3 regions of the Roseburia sp. AM16-25 genome follow, and region 3 is predicted to be linked to each of the others. Evidence: predicted binding sites of a transcription regulator. Region 3 holds the regulator's gene; each other region holds the start of a gene.

Region 1 (5,766 bases), on a different contig from region 3:
TGAGCAGGCGCAGATCGCCATTGATACGGCAGATGTCATCATCTTTATGACAGATGTCAGACAGGGACTGGTAGATGCGGATGCAAAAGTAGCGGATATGCTGCGCCGTTCCAAAAAACCGGTCGTTTTGGTAGTCAACAAGGTTGACAGTTTTGAAAAATACATGGCGGATGTCTATGAATTTTATAATCTGGGTATCGGGGATCCGATTCCAATCTCATCTTCCTCTATGTTAGGGCTTGGGGATATGCTAGACCAGGTGATCGCACATTTCCCGGAAGATGCTGGCGCAGATGAGGATCAGGATATTCCTAAGATCGCGATCGTTGGCAAACCAAACGTAGGAAAATCATCCCTTGTCAACCGTCTGGTGGGCGAGAACCGTGTGATCGTTTCCAATGTGGCTGGAACTACCAGAGATGCGGTCGATACCAAGGTCAAGTTCCATGGCAAGGAATATATCTTTATCGACACGGCAGGATTGCGCCGCAAGAGCAAGATCAAGGAAGAATTGGAGCGATTTAGTATCATTCGTGCCGTTGCTGCCGTAGAAAAGGCAGATGTCGTGATCGTGATGATCGATGCGACCGAGGGCGTGACAGAGCAGGATGCCAAGATCGCCGGGATCGCACATGAGCGCGGCAAGGGCATTATCATTGCAGTCAACAAGTGGGATGCCATCGAAAAGGATGACAAGACCATTTACAAGCATAAGGAAAAGATCAGACAGACCTTATCCTTTATGCCATATGCGCAGATCATGTTTATTTCCGTTTTGACGGGACAGCGTCTGCCAAAGATCTATGAGACCATCGATGCCGTGATTGAGAATAATTCTATGCGTGTTGCGACAGGTGTCTTAAATGAGATCGTGACCGAGGCTGTTGCTATGCAGCAACCGCCATCCGATAAGGGCAAGCGTCTCAAGATCTACTATGTGACCCAGGTGGCAGTCAAGCCGCCGACATTTGTTATCTTTGTCAATGACAAGGAATTGATGCATTTCTCCTACACCAGATATTTGGAGAACCGTATCCGTGATGCCTTTGGATTTGAGGGGACTTCCCTTAAGTTTATCATCCGGGAGAGAAAGGACGACTAATTATGGAATTGATGAGGCTCGTCGCACTTGCGATCGGTTATGCCTTTGGATTGATCTTATCGGGCTATCTTTTTGGCAAGAAAAAAGATGTGGATATCCGCAAACAGGGAAGCGGCAATATTGGTACGACCAACACCATGCGTATTTTAGGCATCAAGGTAGGTGCGCTGACACTGGTGTGTGACTGCTTAAAATGTGTGGCGGCAGTGGTAGTCGTCTGGCTTCTTTTTCGCACATCATACCCGGAGCATATTGTCTTGTTGGAATTATACGGGGCACTGGGTGCCATACTGGGGCATGATTTCCCTTTCTTTATGAAGTTTAAGGGGGGCAAGGGCATTGCCTGTAGTTTTGGTATGATCCTAGCCCTCTTTCCGCAGTGTCTGCCACTTTGTGTTCTGATCTTTGTTCTGGCAGTGGCGATCACACGCTATGTGTCTCTGGGATCTATTCTGGCGGCGCTGGGACTCATGGTACAGATCTGGATCTTTGGGGCAAAGGGCTGGCTGGCATTTGCCACGTCGGATCTTTTAGAAGCCCAGATCTTAGTATCTTTTGCCTGTATCCTTGCCATTGTATTGCATCGGGGCAATATCAAGCGGCTTTTGGCAGGTAATGAAAACAAGTTTTCTTTTAAATCAAAACGAGACTAGCAAATCAGTCAAGGAATCCTGCTTTTGGCAGGGTTCTTTTGCATGGAAGTAAAGGAGCGGAAAATGAAAGTTGGTGTCATCGGCGCAGGAAGTTGGGGATGTGCGCTGGCAATTTTATTACAGAATAACGGATGTCAGGTGAGTCTGTGGGGACATAGAAGGGAACAGATCGAAAAGATGCAGGCAAGCGGGGAGTGTGACAAACTGCCGGGAGTCATGCTTCCAAAGGAAATGAGCCTGACCTGGGATCTTTCTTCCTGTCTTTTGGGCAAGGATCTTCTGGTCTTAGCGGTTCCTTCTACGGCAACCAGAGAGACCGCAGAAAAGATCAAGCCTTATGTGGAAAAGAACCAGATCCTTTGCAGTGTTTCCAAGGGAATCGAGGAAGATAGCCTTTTGACCCAATGCGGTATTTTAGAAGATGTCTTGGGGAAGGATGCTAAGGTGGGCGTTCTAAGCGGTCCGTCTCATGCAGAAGAAGTCGTAAAAGGTCTGCCGACCGTTGTGGTTGCCGGCTCACGCGATATAGCCGTGGCAGAATTTTTACAGAATGCCTTTATGAATGAAAATTTCCGTGTCTATACCAGCACGGATGTGACCGGGATTGAGATCGGTGCCTCTTTAAAGAATGTCATCGCGCTGGCTGCCGGTATGTCGGATGGTCTGGGCTATGGGGACAATACCAAGGCGGCACTGATCACACGCGGCATCAAGGAAATATCTTCCTTGGCACTTGCCATGGGAGGACTTCCGCAGACCCTGAGTGGTCTTGCAGGCACAGGGGATCTGATCGTGACCTGTTCCAGCCGTCACAGCAGAAACCGTAAGGCAGGTATGCTGATCGGTCAGGGCTTGCGTCCAAAGGATGCCATGGATCAGGTGCATATGGTTGTAGAAGGTGTTTATTCAGCCAAGGCGGCACTGGCGCTGGGAAAAAAATACCAGGTCAGTCTGCCCATCATAGAACAGGTCAATGAGGTCTTGTTTCATGACGTAGATCCCCGCCTTGCCGTGCGCAGTCTCATGGAACGTGACAAAAAATCAGAGATTGCTTAAAAATCTATTGACTGCCATTTCCTATGATGCTAGAATGTAGAAACGGAGCACAAGATATAGTATATTGCAGGATGTGCTATATCGACATATAGATAAGAAAGGGAGCGTAATCGTTGATAAAAGTAGTAAAAAAAGACGGAACATTAGAGGATTTTAACGTACAAAAAGTCGTGGATGCAGTCAACAAATCTGCATGCAGGGTATTGATCAATTTTACAGAAGAAGAAGAAAAGTTTATTTGCCAGTTTGTAGAAGAAAAAGTATTTGCTCTCGGTATCGACCGCATCGAGATTGCCCAGATGCATAACATCGTAGAGGGCGCACTGGAAAGAGTCAATCCGGTGGTAGCCAAGAGTTATAGGGATTACCGTAATTACAAGCAGGACTTTGTGCAGATGTTAGACGATGTCTATACCAAGAGCCAGTCCATTATGTATATCGGTGACAAGGAAAATGCCAATACGGACTCTGCTTTGGTATCTACCAAGCGAAGCCTGATCTTTAACGAGTTCAACCGTGAATTATACAAGAAGTTCTTCCTGACGACAGAGGAGATTCAGGCCATTCGTGACGGCTATATCTATATCCATGATATGTCAGCCAGACGTGATACCATGAACTGCTGCCTTTTTGATGTCAAAGCAGTCTTGGAGGGCGGCTTTGAGATGGGAAATATCTGGTACAATGAGCCGAAATCCCTGGATGTTGCCTTTGACGTGATCGGAGATATCGTGCTGAGTGCTGCCAGCCAGCAGTATGGCGGCTTTACGGTGCCAAGCGCAGATCTGATCCTGGATAAATACGCAGAGATTTCTTTTGCCAAGTATGTGGAAAAATATACAGGTCTGGGACTTTCCCAAGAAAAGGCAGAAGCAACCGCTATGGCAGATGTAGAACGTGACTTTGAACAGGGCTTCCAGGGCTGGGAGTACAAGTTCAATACCGTTGCCAGCAGCCGTGGAGATTATCCGTTTATCACGGTGACCGCCGGAACCGGAACGACTCGTTTTGCCAAGATGGCGACCATCTGCATGCTCCGTGTCCGCATGAACGGACAGGGCAAAAAGGGACATAAGAAACCGGTACTTTTCCCGAAGATCGTATTTTTATATGATGAGAATTTACACGGACCGGGCAAGGAATTGGAAGATGTCTTTGAAGCAGGCATCGAATGTTCCAGAAAGACCATGTATCCGGATTGGCTGAGCCTGACCGGTAAGGGCTATATCGCCAGCATGTATAAGCAATACGGAGAGATCATCAGTCCGATGGGCTGTCGTGCCTTCCTTTCTCCTTGGTATGAAAGAGGCGGTATGTATCCGGCAGACGATCAGGATCGTCCGGTCTTTGTCGGCAGATTTAATATCGGAGCCGTCAGCCTGCATCTGCCAATGATCTTGGCAAAGGCAAGACAGGAGAGCCGCGACTTTTACGAAGTGTTGGATTACTATCTGGAACTTATCCGTAAACTCCATATCCGTACCTATGCTTATCTTGGTGAGATGCGTGCATCCACCAATCCACTGGCATATTGTGAAGGCGGATTTTATGGCGGACATCTGAAATACAATGACAAGATCAAACCAATCTTAAAGACCGCTACAGCTTCTTTTGGCATTACTGCATTCAACGAATTGCAGGAACTCTACAATGGCAAGTCCCTGGTAGAGGACGGACAGTTTGCGGTAGAGGTCTTGGAGCACATCAATGACAAGATCAATGAGTTTAAAAAAGAAGACGGCAATCTTTATGCAATCTACGGTACACCGGCAGAAAACCTTTGCGGTTTACAGGTAAAGCAGTTCCGCAAGAAATACGGTATCGTTGAAAATGTATCTGACCGTGAATATGTCAGCAACAGTTTTCATTGTCATGTCACAGAAGATATCACACCGATCCAGAAGCAGGATCTGGAATATCGTTTCTGGGAACTTTCCAATGGTGGCAAGATCCAGTATGTAAAATACCCGATCGGCTACAACAAAGAGGCAGTCAAGACCTTGGTACGCCGTGCCATGGAAATGGGATTTTACGAGGGCGTCAACCTTTCCCTTTCCTATTGTGATGATTGTGGTCATGAGGAATTGGATATGGATGTGTGTCCGGTCTGCGGCAGCAAGAATCTGACCAAGATCGAGCGTATGAATGGATATCTTTCTTACTCCAGAGTCAAGGGAGATACCAGATTGAATGATGCCAAGATGGCAGAAATAGCAGAAAGAAAGAGTATGTAGTATAGGTGGAATAAATGCGTTATCATAATATAACAAAAGACGATATGCTAAACGGCGACGGTCTGCGTGTGGTCTTATGGGTTGCCGGCTGCGATCATTGCTGCAAGGATTGCCAGAACCCGGTCACATGGGATCCCAATGGCGGTCTGGAGTTTGATCCAGAGGCAAAGGCAGAGTTATTTGAGGCACTGGATCATGATTATATTTCCGGTATCACTTTTAGCGGTGGAGATCCTCTTTTTTATGGCAACCGGGAAGATGTGACCCTGCTTGCCAAAGAGGTAAAGGATCGTTTTCCGGAAAAAACCATATGGCTTTATACCGGCTTTACCTACGAGACTATCCAGACGCTTCCTGTCATGGAATACGTGGATGTTTTGGTGGACGGAGAATTTGTCGTAGAAAAGAAAGATACCAGTCTTTACTGGCGCGGCAGCAGCAATCAGCGTGTGATCGATGTAGTTGCCACTAGAAAAACAAACGAAATCGTGTTACATTGTAAATAGCAATTCTTTTTTAGGAGTAGATGGAATGAAAATAGCATGGAAAAAACTGACATCTTCCGCAAAAATGCCGGAGAGAGGAAGTGCTTGGGCAGCGGGCTATGATCTGTTTGCAGATATTGCAGAGGAGACAAGGCTTGCACCGCACGAAACCAAAATGATCGGCACAGGTGTCGCACTGGCAGTGCCGGAAGGATATTTTGGCGGTGTTTTTGCCA
Region 2 (5,766 bases), on a different contig from region 3:
AATGCGGGAGGATGCCATTTATAAGGATGCGGATGTGCTTGCTGTCGGCAGCCCGGCAGACTTAAATGCCTGGGGCATGCAGGCTTTGGAAAGTGGAACAGAAAAAGTAGATGTCGACGGCAGATTAGAGCCCTTGACCTTTTACAGTGTCTGGGACAGACCGCCGGAGATCTCTGCAAAAAACCGCTACTGGTCAAAAAATCAAGTCAAGGCAGGTGCGGTGACAAAACAGGAAGTCCTAAGAACAGCCGGAGCAAGTGATGCCGAGGATAGGGAAAATCTGGTACTGGATGTGGAACTGCCGGATGAAAAAACGCTGCTTTCTCTGGGGGAGAAAGGATATGTGACGGCACGCTATAAGGCAGTGGATGGTGCCGGAAACATGACAGAGCGTCTGGTCAAGATGGGCATCACAGAAAGCGGTATTTATCAGGGACAGTATCGGGATGGCAATGCCATTGTACTGCGAAAGATCGACCAGACCTATTATAATAAGAAGACAGAAGAAGCAGGCGGGCTGATGGAGGAGTCGCTTTGGTATGTCGATCCTGCCTGTAAAGAGAAAATCTTACAGACTTTCACGGCACAGGAGGAGGAAGAGCCGGTTTTTTCTTATGAACTGTCTTTATCCGAGTGAAAATACGAGGAATATCCTTGGTATTGCTTGATTTCTAAAAGAAAAAATATATAATAAAATGAAATAACGAGATATTATTATAAGAAAGAAAAAGGAGTGATGTTTTTTGGATACCGTCTCGATACTTCAGTTAGTGATCTTGGTTGTTCTTTTACTTTTATCTGCGTTCTTTTCTTCTGCGGAAACAGCGCTGACAACCGTCAACAAGATCAAAATGAAATCTATGGCAGAAGATGGCGATAAGCGGGCACAGTGTGTGCTCAAGGTAACAGATGATTCGGCAAAGATGCTGTCGGCGATACTGATCGGCAATAATGTAGTCAACCTGTCAGCATCATCACTGGCAACGACACTTGCCATACGCCTGTTGGGCAGTGTGGGCGCAGGGGTAGCAACAGGACTTTTGACCCTGCTGATCCTGATCTTTGGTGAGATCTCGCCGAAGACACTGGCAACACTCAATGCGACCAAGATATCTTTGTCTTATGCAAAGATCATTTGGGGCTTAATGGTGATTTTGACACCGGTGATCTTTTTAACCAACAAGTTATCTTTGGCATTTTTACGTCTGCTTCGCGTAGATCCCAACCAGAATGAGGGAGCCATTACCGAGGAAGAATTGCGCATCATGGTAGATGCCAGCCATGAGAGTGGCGAGATTGAGGGAGAAGAACGAGAGTATATCCATAACATCTTTGATTTTACGGATGCGACCGCCAAGGAGATCATGATACCCCGTATTGATATGACCATGGTCAATGTGAACTGGTCCTATGACAAATTAGTGGAAACTTTTAAAGAGGATATGTTCACGCGACTGCCGGTCTATGAGGGAGACACGGACAATATCATCGGTCTGATCAATATGAAGGATATGATCCTAGCACCGCGCGGAGAGGATTTTTCCATCCGTGATTATCTGCGAAAAGTATATTTTACCTATGAACAGAAGAATACCTCGGAATTGTTTGAGGAGATGCGAAAGGAGCGCTTAAGCCTTGCAATCGTGCTGGATGAATACGGTGCAGTGGCAGGACTTGTGACCCTAGAAGACCTCCTGGAAGAATTGGTGGGCGAAATCCGTGATGAATTTGACGGAAATGAGGAAGACGATCTCATCCGGATCAGCGACAGGGAGTATGATGTCCTTGGTTCTATGAATCTGGAAGATCTGTGTGATGAACTGCACCTTGCCTTTACCTCAGAAGATTATGATACCATCGGTGGTTATCTGACCGGGCTTTTCGATCATTTCCCACAAAAGGGAGAAGTCTATGTGACCGGGGATGGTGTGATGCTTCGGGTAGAGGGCGTGGATAAGAAGCGTATCACCAAAGTGCATATCAAACTGCCAAAGTCGGACGAGGAAAAAGCAGAAGAAGTATAGAAAACATAAAATGAGAAAAGAAATGCCAGAACCGGATCAAAACAGGTTCTGGCATTTTTATTACTTCCCGATATAGTCATCCGTGACGATCAATGTCTCATAGCCGTCATTTTGCAGTTTTCTCTGCAGGGCAACGGCTTCGTCCAAGTTATCGACAGGGCCGACCCAGATGGCGATCAGTCCGCCGATGCGTTTCCAGACTGCGGAATATCCCTGCCCCTTTAATTGCTCCATCAGGTAGACCGCATTCTCCGGATAGCGGAAAAGACCAACCTGCACATAATACCACATACGAGGCATTGGTTTTTCTTCCGGCATAGGCAGTGGTTCACAGGGCGCATCGGCAAGCTGCCGGCGCATGTCAGCCACCGGATCGGACGGACTGGCTTCCGGTGCGATGGATCGTGCCTTTTCCACAGGTGCAGAGGCTGCCTCCACAGGAGCATGTTGCGCATCTGCACTCATTTGGTTTGTTTTGCCGGAAGTCGTCTGAGAAGCATCAGAAGTGGTCTGCGGTATAGGGGGAACCTGCTCTGTAGAAGCCGTCGGGGCATGTGTCGTCCGCAGTGGCAGAGCAGCCATCACACCATCTGCAATGGCGCGGGCAATAGCATCAAAATTCTCATCGAAAAGTCGGTTGTCCTCTTTGGAATTGATAAAGCCGACTTCTAAGAGAACAGCAGGCATGGAAGTGCGGCGGAGCACAACGAGTTCCTTGCGGGATTCAATGCCCAGATTTTTAAATCCGATCTCCTCCAAGTTTTCATTGACATTTTTGGCAACGCGGAGCGCCAGAGGATTTTTATCATATACAAGGGCTTGCACACCCTGATAGAGATCTGGAGTTTCGGCAAAATTACGATGGAAGGATAAAAACAGATCCCCACCCGCAGAGTTTGCGATCTGCGCTTTGTCGTAAGGTGAATCGTAACGATCGTCTGTGCGTGTGTAGATGATCTGATATCCTGCGTTTTGTAATTCCTGACCTACTGCCAGGGCTAATCTCAAGTTGTCATCTTTTTCTTTTCTGTTTTCATAGACGGCACCGGGGTCGAAACCGCCATGGCCCGGATCTATAATGATGGTCTTTGACATGAGAAAACCTTTGCATATGTTTTTAATAGCCTATGCGAATACAAATAAAATGTGAACCATTCTATACAAAAAACTATAGTTTTGGTATGATAAATGGAGTGAAAAAAGATGAAATGCAAGATAAAAGGAAGTTTTTTAAAATGTGTAAAGAATGCAAAAATGTCATAAAACGTCTGGCGGGGGCAACCCTTGGTCTGACTTTGTGTCTGGGGCTTTTGAGTGCATGTGGCAGCAAGACGACACAGCAGATGGAAGAAAAGAAAGAGGCAGGCATTACTGCCATGCAGTCGGCAGATTACAAGACAGCGGTAGAATCCTTTGATGCGGCATTGCAGTTATCCGGTGCAAAAGTGGATGCGAATGTCGTGGATATCTGTTTTTATAAGGCGGCAGCAGAGTATGCACAGGGCAATCTAAAGGAAACCATAGCCGTCTATGACTCGATTGTTGATTATGATGAGACCGATTATCGTCCCTGCTTTTTACGGGGCAGCGTTTATCTGAACGAGGGAGAGAAGGAAAAGGCAATCAAAGACTATGAAGAAGCGGTCAAGCGCGCCGGCAGCAATTACGAATTATATATTTTGATCAGCCAGAATCTGAAAGCCTCCGGGATGGAAGATGAGGGCGATAATTTCTTGGATGAGGCACTGGCTCTGGAAGGAAAAAGCGGTGAGGACTATCTGGGCAAAGGACGGATCTATCTGGAACAGGGAGACTATAAGCAGGCGATCGAATATTTGCAGACGGCAGTAGAGAAGAAGGCGTCAGACGCTAAGGTCTATCTGGCAGAGACTTATGAGGCATCCGGGGACAGCGACAGCGCATCCAAACTTTTAGCAGAGTATGTCAAGGAAGAAAAGCCTTCGGCAGAGGCACTGGCACTTCTTGGTAATATGGAGATCAAGGCGGGCAATTATGACAAGGCATTGGAGTATTATCAGGAAGGCATCAAAAAAGAAGATGATACCGCGATGCAGGATCTGCTCAAGGGGGAGATCGTAGCACTGGAATACACAGGCGATTTTAGCAGTGCCAAGGAGAAGATGACAGAATATCTGGCAAAATATCCGACGGATCAGGCAGCCTTAAGAGAGCAGACTTTTCTACAAACTAGATAAAATTTTTGCATTGATTTATTAAATGCAAAATGAATAAGTGACAAAATACCCCATGAAATCGGCTTTTCATGGGGATTTTTTGTATTTGTCGTCAAAATGACGAAAATACTATATATAGTGAAATGATATTGACCCATGCACCATATTTTGATAGAATTTATACATAAATAGCGTTTGAACGAGAAACATGTCGCTTACATGTATGGAGTTTGGAGAACCAAGGGATTTTGAAAGGTGGATTAGGAAATGTTTGAAGTTGTGAAAAGGGATGGACAAGTAACAGAGTTCAACTTGGGGAAGATCAATGATGCGATCGCCAAGGCATTTGATGCGACACAGATGTCTTATAATGATGATATCATTGGTTTATTGTCTTTGCGCGTATCTGCGCATTTTCAGGATAAGATCAAGGACGGAAAGGTATCGGTAGAGGCGATCCAGGACAGTGTTGAGACCGTTTTGGAGCAGACCGGTTATACCGAGGTCGCTAAGGCATATATCCTGTATCGTAAGCAGCGTGAAAAGATGCGTAATATGAAGTCTACGATCTTAGACTACAAGGACGTTATCAATAGTTATGTAAAGGTGGAAGACTGGCGTGTAAAGGAAAATTCTACCGTTACTTATTCTGTAGGAGGTCTGATCTTAAGCAATTCCGGCGCAGTGACGGCAAATTACTGGCTTTCCGAGATCTATGATGAGGAGATCGCAGAGGCACACCGCAATGCGGACATCCACATCCATGATCTGTCTATGTTGACCGGTTATTGTGCAGGCTGGTCTTTGAAGCAGTTGATTCAGGAAGGCCTGGGCGGTATTTCCGGCAAGATCACATCTGCTCCGGCAGCACATTTATCCGTGCTTTGCAATCAGATGGTAAACTTCCTCGGCATCATGCAGAACGAATGGGCAGGAGCACAGGCTTTCTCTTCTTTTGACACCTATCTGGCACCATTCGTAAAGGTAGACAATCTGACCTACCGCGAAGTGAAAAAATGTATCGAAGCATTTATTTACGGAGTAAATACACCGAGCCGTTGGGGAACACAGGCACCATTCTCCAACATTACTTTGGACTGGACCGTTCCGGCAGATCTTGCAGAATTACCTGCTATCGTCGGCGGCAAGGAAATGGACTTTAAGTACAAGGACTGCAAGAAGGAAATGGATATGGTCAACCGTGCATTCCTTGAGATCATGATCGAGGGCGATGCCAATGGTCGTGGATTCCAGTATCCGATCCCTACTTATTCTATTACAAGAGATTTTGACTGGTCTGATACCGAGAACAACAGACTACTCTTTGAAATGACCGCAAAATACGGTACACCGTATTTTTCAAATTATATCAACAGTGACATGGAGCCGAGCGATGTGCGTTCTATGTGCTGTAGGTTGCGTCTGGACTTGAGAGAACTCCGCAAGAAATCCGGTGGTTTCTTTGGCTCAGGTGAAAGTACCGGATCTGTTGGCGTTGTTACGATCAACATGCCGCGTATCGCATATCTGGCAAAGGACGAGGCAGA
Region 3 (5,766 bases):
GCTGGGAACGGAAGGCGATGGGCTGGCAAAGGAAACGATCGCTGATTGTGACTACACGGTCTGTATTCCCATGATGCATGGCGTGGACTCCTTAAACGTGGCGGCAGCCAGTGCAGTGGCTTTCTGGGAACTGGGAAAAACCGGTGCGGATCAAAAAAAGTATAAATTTCGACAAAAAGTGGTGGAAAAATGACGCAGATTTTCGTACAATAAAAATGTATGGAAATTTGAGACATTTTGTATATAGGAAAGGATTTGTTGCTTTATGGATTTTAAATATGCAGATCAAGAGGAACAGTTAAAGAGAGCCAATCGCTTTTTGGTATCCGGATATCTTATTTTTTACGCAATCTTAATGATCATTATGTGGGCATGCTATTTCGTAGGCATCCGCTCTAAGGGGCTGACCATGATGGTTTCCGGTATTGTTTTGGTATCCTGTATTGCCATCTTTTTACTGTCCAGAAAGTTTTTGACATCCCAGAAATTAAAAATGATGGCATTGCCATTTTTGCTTGTTGTCTGCTATGTGACAGGATTTGCCTTTACACAGGGATTTATCCAGTTGCTTGGAATCTTCCCTTTGGTAGGATGTATGCTTTTCTTTGACAAGAAGTTTTCACTCATCAGTGGGATTGCTTATGCAGTCATGGAAGTGCTCGTGACTACGGCCAAGATCGTACAGCATATCAATCTTGAGGGGGATTCTGCCTTAAATCAGATCTTTGTCCTGGTGATCTGTCTGGTACTTTTGGTATTGCTTTATTGCGTTACCAGCATTGCGGAGCAGTTTAATAAAGATACTTTAGGCGAAGTACATGAAAAGAATGCCAAGATGCAGACCATGCTTGACGATGTGATTGGCGTGGCTACTGAGGTGCGCAAGGGTACGGAAAGTGCCATGGATATCGTCAATGACCTCAATGGTTCTTCCGAGGTCGTAAACGGTGCAATGAAGAATATTTCGGAAAGTACCTTGTCGACCGCAGAAAATATCCAGACACAGACGACCATGACTGCCAATATCCAGCAGTCGATAGAAGATACTTTGACAAGTTCTGAGACTATGGTAGAGATCGCCAAACAGTCCGGTCAGATCAACCGGCAGTCTATGGATGTGATGAATCGCTTGAAGGAGCAGTCTCAGGTAATCTCCAATACAAATCAGGATGTGGCAAAGGCGATGGAAGCCTTACAGGCCAAGACGGAAGAAGTACGAAATATCGCGGATACTATTCTTGGAATTTCCTCCCAGACCAATCTTTTGGCATTGAATGCCTCCATTGAGAGTGCCAGAGCCGGTGAGGCTGGCAGGGGATTTGCTGTGGTTGCGGATGAGATCCGCCAGTTGGCAGAGCGTACCAAGCAGGAGACAGAAGAGATCAGCAAGATCTCTGATGATCTGACAGAGAATGCGACCAGGGCAGCCAATGCGGTTTCCCAGTCTGTTAGCGCAACGGATGCACAGGACGTCATGATCACAGAAGCATCCGAGAGTTTTGAGGCGATGAATGATAATGTGACAGAATTGATTACCCATATCGAAAATATCGATGATCGTCTGAGCAGACTTTCCGAAGCCAACAATCAGATCGTAGATAACATTACCAACCTATCAGCAACGACCGAGGAAGTGACCGCATCTTCCAACCAGGCAGCTGAACTTTCCAATGCCAATATGGAAAATGCGGAGAGCGCGAAGAATCGACTGACAGGTGTATTGGATGTGTCACATCAGTTGGATAAATATTTGTAAAATAGGTAACAACAGGCTAATAGATTAGGAATGTGAAAGAAGATTTGGACCGGCGAGAGTTGGTCCTTTTTTCAATTGCGTCATTATGAAATTGGACTTGGAAATCTAACCGCCTACCGTGTATGGTAGAGATATTTACTGATCTGACAGTATGGATGGGAATCAAGAAGATTATCGACCAGATAAATGCTAATGCAGTAGCGTAAATGATATCCTCCCCCCAAAAAAAAGAAAGAAATGTACATTCCTCCCTAAATGTGATAGACTAAATATTGCTGTATCAGGGCTTTTAAGAAGCATGACAACGGAAAAGATTTTAATAAAATCAATACTTTTCAAAGGAGAAATATAAATTATGAAACTTGGAATCGTCGGACTGCCGAACGTAGGCAAGTCTACTTTATTTAATTCGCTGACCAAGGCAGGCGCACTTGCAGCCAACTACCCATTCGCAACGATTGACCCAAATGTGGGCGTGGTCAGTGTGCCGGATGAGAGACTGAAAAAACTGGCAGATCTTTACCAATCAAAAAAGGTGACACCGGCTGTTATTGAATTTGTCGATATTGCGGGCCTTGTAAAGGGAGCCAGCAAGGGAGAGGGACTTGGCAACCAGTTCCTTGCCAACATCCGTGAATGTGATGCGATCGTACATGTAGTACGTTGCTTTGAAGATACCAATATCGTGCATGTGGATGGAAGCATTGATCCGCTCCGTGATATTGAGACCATCAATCTGGAACTTCTTTTCTCCGATTTGGAGATTTTGGAGAGAAGATATGCAAAGACTTCCAAGGCTGCCCGTATGGACAAGTCTTTACAAAAGGAAGCCGCTATGCAGGAACGTCTGAAAGAGCATATGGAAGCAGGTAATTCTGCTCGCACTTTTGAACTTCTGGATGAGGATGAGGAAGCCTACTTCAAGGAGTATGGACTTCTTACTGCAAAGCCGGTCATCTATGCTGCCAATGTATCCGAGGATGAGGTGGCAAATGACGGCGCAGACAACGCAGGTGTTGCAGCCGTTCGTGAGTTCGCGGCAAAAGAAGGAAGTGAAGTCTTTGTGATCTGTGCGGAGATCGAGCAGGAGATCGCAGAACTGGATGATGACGAAAAAGCGATGTTCTTAGAGGAACTCGGCATGAAGGAATCCGGTCTGGATAAACTGATCAAGGCTAGTTATTCTTTATTGGGCTTGATCTCTTATCTGACTTCCGGCGAGGATGAGACACGTGCATGGACCATCACCAAGGGAACCAAGGCTCCGCAGGCAGCAGGAAAGATCCATACCGACTTTGAGCGTGGCTTTATCAAGGCTGAGGTCGTAAACTTCCAGGATCTTTTAGATTGCGGCAGCACTGCAGCAGCCAAGGAAAAAGGTCTGGTGCGTGTAGAGGGCAAGGAATACGTCGTACAGGATGGTGATGTGATCCTTTTCCGCTTCAATGTATAATTTCAAAGTGTGACTTATCAAGGCTTTCTACATATACTGTAGAAAGCCTTATTTTGTGGTGGACTGCCATGCTTTTGTGTGAATTACAGACAAAAGATGTGATCAATGTATGCACAGCCAAATGCCTGGGACGTGTGATGGATCTGGAGATCGATGAAAAAAGAGGCTGTATCTGCACCCTGATCGTACCATCCAAAGGAAAGATCTGCGGCTTCTTTTTACATGAGTGTGAATACTGGATCCCCTGGTGCCAGGTCTGCCGTATCGGTTCGGATATGATCCTGGTGGATGTCAATGAAAAGGAAGTCATGCACAAACCATAAGACATGTCGAAAATAGTGCGAATTGCTTGACAATTCATACAAAATCCGTGTAATATAAATCTATATATTGTGGTTTAGGCGAAGCGGATTCGCTAAGAAATGGAGGGAAGGCATGAAGTGTCCTTTTTGTAGTAGTGAGAATACCAGAGTAATTGATTCCAGACCGGCAGATGACAACAATTCTATCCGCCGCCGTCGTATGTGTGATGAATGTGGCAAGCGTTTTACGACCTATGAAAAGGTAGAGACGATCCCTTTGATCGTGATCAAGAAAGACAACAACCGTGAACAGTATGATCGTGCCAAGATCGAGGCCGGTGTGCTCAGAGCCTGCCATAAGCGTCCGATTTCTGCCAACGACATCAACAAACTGATCGATGAAGTGGAAACAGAGATTTTCTCCAGAGAGGAAAAGGAGATCCCGAGTGACGAGATCGGCGAGATCGTTATGGATAAGATCAAGGATCTGGATGATGTTGCTTATGTCAGATTTGCCTCTGTTTACCGTGAGTTTAAAGATGTCAATACATTTATGAGTGAATTAAAGAAAATGTTAGACAAATAAAAGGGTTAAGATTTTTTTACATGATCCGATATATTTTGTGTAAGGAACAAGAAGTTTTCGTGAGAGCGAAATTAGGAGTATAAGATGAATATATCAGGTATCCGACCAGCCGTTGGATTTTATGATTATAACAGCATAAAGCAAGTCGAGAGTGTACCGGTCGCATCCCAGTCTATTTATATAGATGGTACGACCAAGGTATCCGTCAATGTCGCCGAGGCAGGCACACAGCAGGATGCATCAGCCAGAAGCAGACAGACCTTTGGAGCATACGACTATGCCAGCCAGTACGAGCCGAAGGCAACCTATGATCTCAAGGGCGCTGACAGCGATATCCGATCATTGGATGTGGCAAAGGCAGTCTCTGATATGCAAAAGGATGAATTGATCCATCAGTATCAGTACTTTGTAGGTCAGGATCTGGCAGTGGAAGCATCCCAGACACCATCTATGCGCGGCGCAGAAGACTTCTCACTCTAGGACAGAAAGACAGATTACATAGAGATTCTCATTTGTGGATGAGGATCTCTTTTTGTTTTATGGAAAATTCCCTTTTACTCATTTTTTCATGCGGGAAAACATTGTCTTTTACAGGTAATTTGCCTATAATTAAATTGGTATATTTTTCAACAACAGAAAGAGGTATAAGAAGATGAGAATAAAGGCAGAAGATACATTTGCGATCGTCATTGATTATCAGGAAAAGATCTTGCCGGCAATGAGCGGGCAGGAGGAACTGCTCCGCAAGAGCCAGATCTTACTGGGTGGCTTGAAGGCACTGGAAGTACCAATGATCCTTACCACACAGTATGCCAAGGGACTGGGCAATAATATCCCGGCGATCACAGATGCCATGGGTGTGACAGAAGCGATCGACAAGAATACTTTCAGCGTATATGACAATGAGAGCGTCCGACAGACCATCCCGCATGGCAAAAAGAATGTCATCCTGTGCGGTATCGAGGCGCATATCTGTGTCTTACAATCTTTGATGGATCTGCAGGCAGCAGGCTATCAGACCATTCTGGTGGCAGACTGTGTAGCCAGCAGAAGCGACAGAGATCTGGCATTTGCCTATGAGAGAGCAAAGCAGGAAGGTGCGATCATCACGAGCGCAGAAGCCATCCTTTACGAATTGGCAGGATCTTCCAAGCATCCTGCATTTAAGACGATCTCTGCCTTAGTAAAATAAAAAGAAATGATGAATGGAGAAAAGAAATGAAAATAGGAATTGGAAACGATCATGCAGCAGTTACTATGAAAAATGAGATCAAGGCATACTTGGAGGAATTGGGACACGAGGTTGTAGACTTTGGTATCTCCAAGGAGGAAAGTTGCGATTATCCGGTATATGGAGAAGCCGTGGGACGCGCTGTTGTATCCGGTCAGGTGGAATGTGGCGTACTTATTTGCGGTACCGGTGTTGGGATTTCCATTGCAGCCAATAAGGTGCCGGGCGTGCGTGCAGCAGTATGTTCCGATACGACAACAGCCCGTCTGGTAAAAGAACACAACAATGCTAATATCATTGCTTTTGGTGCCCGCATCGTTGGTATCGAAGTGGCAAAAGATATTGTCAAAACATATTTAGATGCAGAGTTTCAGGGCGGACGCCATGAAAAGCGTATCGCTATGATCCACGAGATCGAGAATAAAAGATAAGGAAATA

What was found. Region 3 encodes NrdR, which represses ribonucleotide reductase genes. Its sites were predicted from a motif close to CACAANATNTTGTG; they were not measured.
Region 1: nrdD (anaerobic ribonucleoside-triphosphate reductase) is a predicted target of NrdR. The motif match lies at 2,860-2,873, and genes of this name have one in related genera.
Region 2: DW183_RS04145 (ribonucleoside triphosphate reductase) is a predicted target of NrdR. The motif match lies at 4,347-4,360, and genes of this name have one in related genera.

What each region holds. Positions count from the first base shown of each region.
Region 1 covers NZ_QUCW01000002.1:672,524-678,289, reverse strand. Annotated here, with positions in the region: gene der (ribosome biogenesis GTPase Der) at 1-1,102, shown strand, start outside; gene plsY (glycerol-3-phosphate 1-O-acyltransferase PlsY) at 1,105-1,755, shown strand; gene DW183_RS07165 (NAD(P)H-dependent glycerol-3-phosphate dehydrogenase) at 1,819-2,811, shown strand; gene nrdD (anaerobic ribonucleoside-triphosphate reductase) at 2,925-5,045, shown strand; gene nrdG (anaerobic ribonucleoside-triphosphate reductase activating protein) at 5,060-5,551, shown strand; gene dut (dUTP diphosphatase) at 5,577-5,766, shown strand, end outside.
Region 2 covers NZ_QUCW01000002.1:48,202-53,967, forward strand. Annotated here, with positions in the region: gene DW183_RS04125 (right-handed parallel beta-helix repeat-containing protein) at 1-637, shown strand, start outside; gene DW183_RS04130 (HlyC/CorC family transporter) at 744-2,024, shown strand; gene DW183_RS04135 (N-acetylmuramoyl-L-alanine amidase) at 2,085-3,119, opposite strand; gene DW183_RS04140 (tetratricopeptide repeat protein) at 3,260-4,240, shown strand; gene DW183_RS04145 (ribonucleoside triphosphate reductase) at 4,487-5,766, shown strand, end outside.
Region 3 covers NZ_QUCW01000003.1:613,884-619,649, forward strand. Annotated here, with positions in the region: gene DW183_RS09985 (TrmH family RNA methyltransferase) at 1-193, shown strand, start outside; gene DW183_RS09990 (methyl-accepting chemotaxis protein) at 266-1,756, shown strand; gene ychF (redox-regulated ATPase YchF) at 2,112-3,209, shown strand; gene DW183_RS10000 (YlmC/YmxH family sporulation protein) at 3,278-3,532, shown strand; gene nrdR (transcriptional regulator NrdR) at 3,645-4,097, shown strand; gene DW183_RS10010 (hypothetical protein) at 4,182-4,577, shown strand; gene DW183_RS10015 (isochorismatase family protein) at 4,750-5,289, shown strand; gene rpiB (ribose 5-phosphate isomerase B) at 5,316-5,759, shown strand.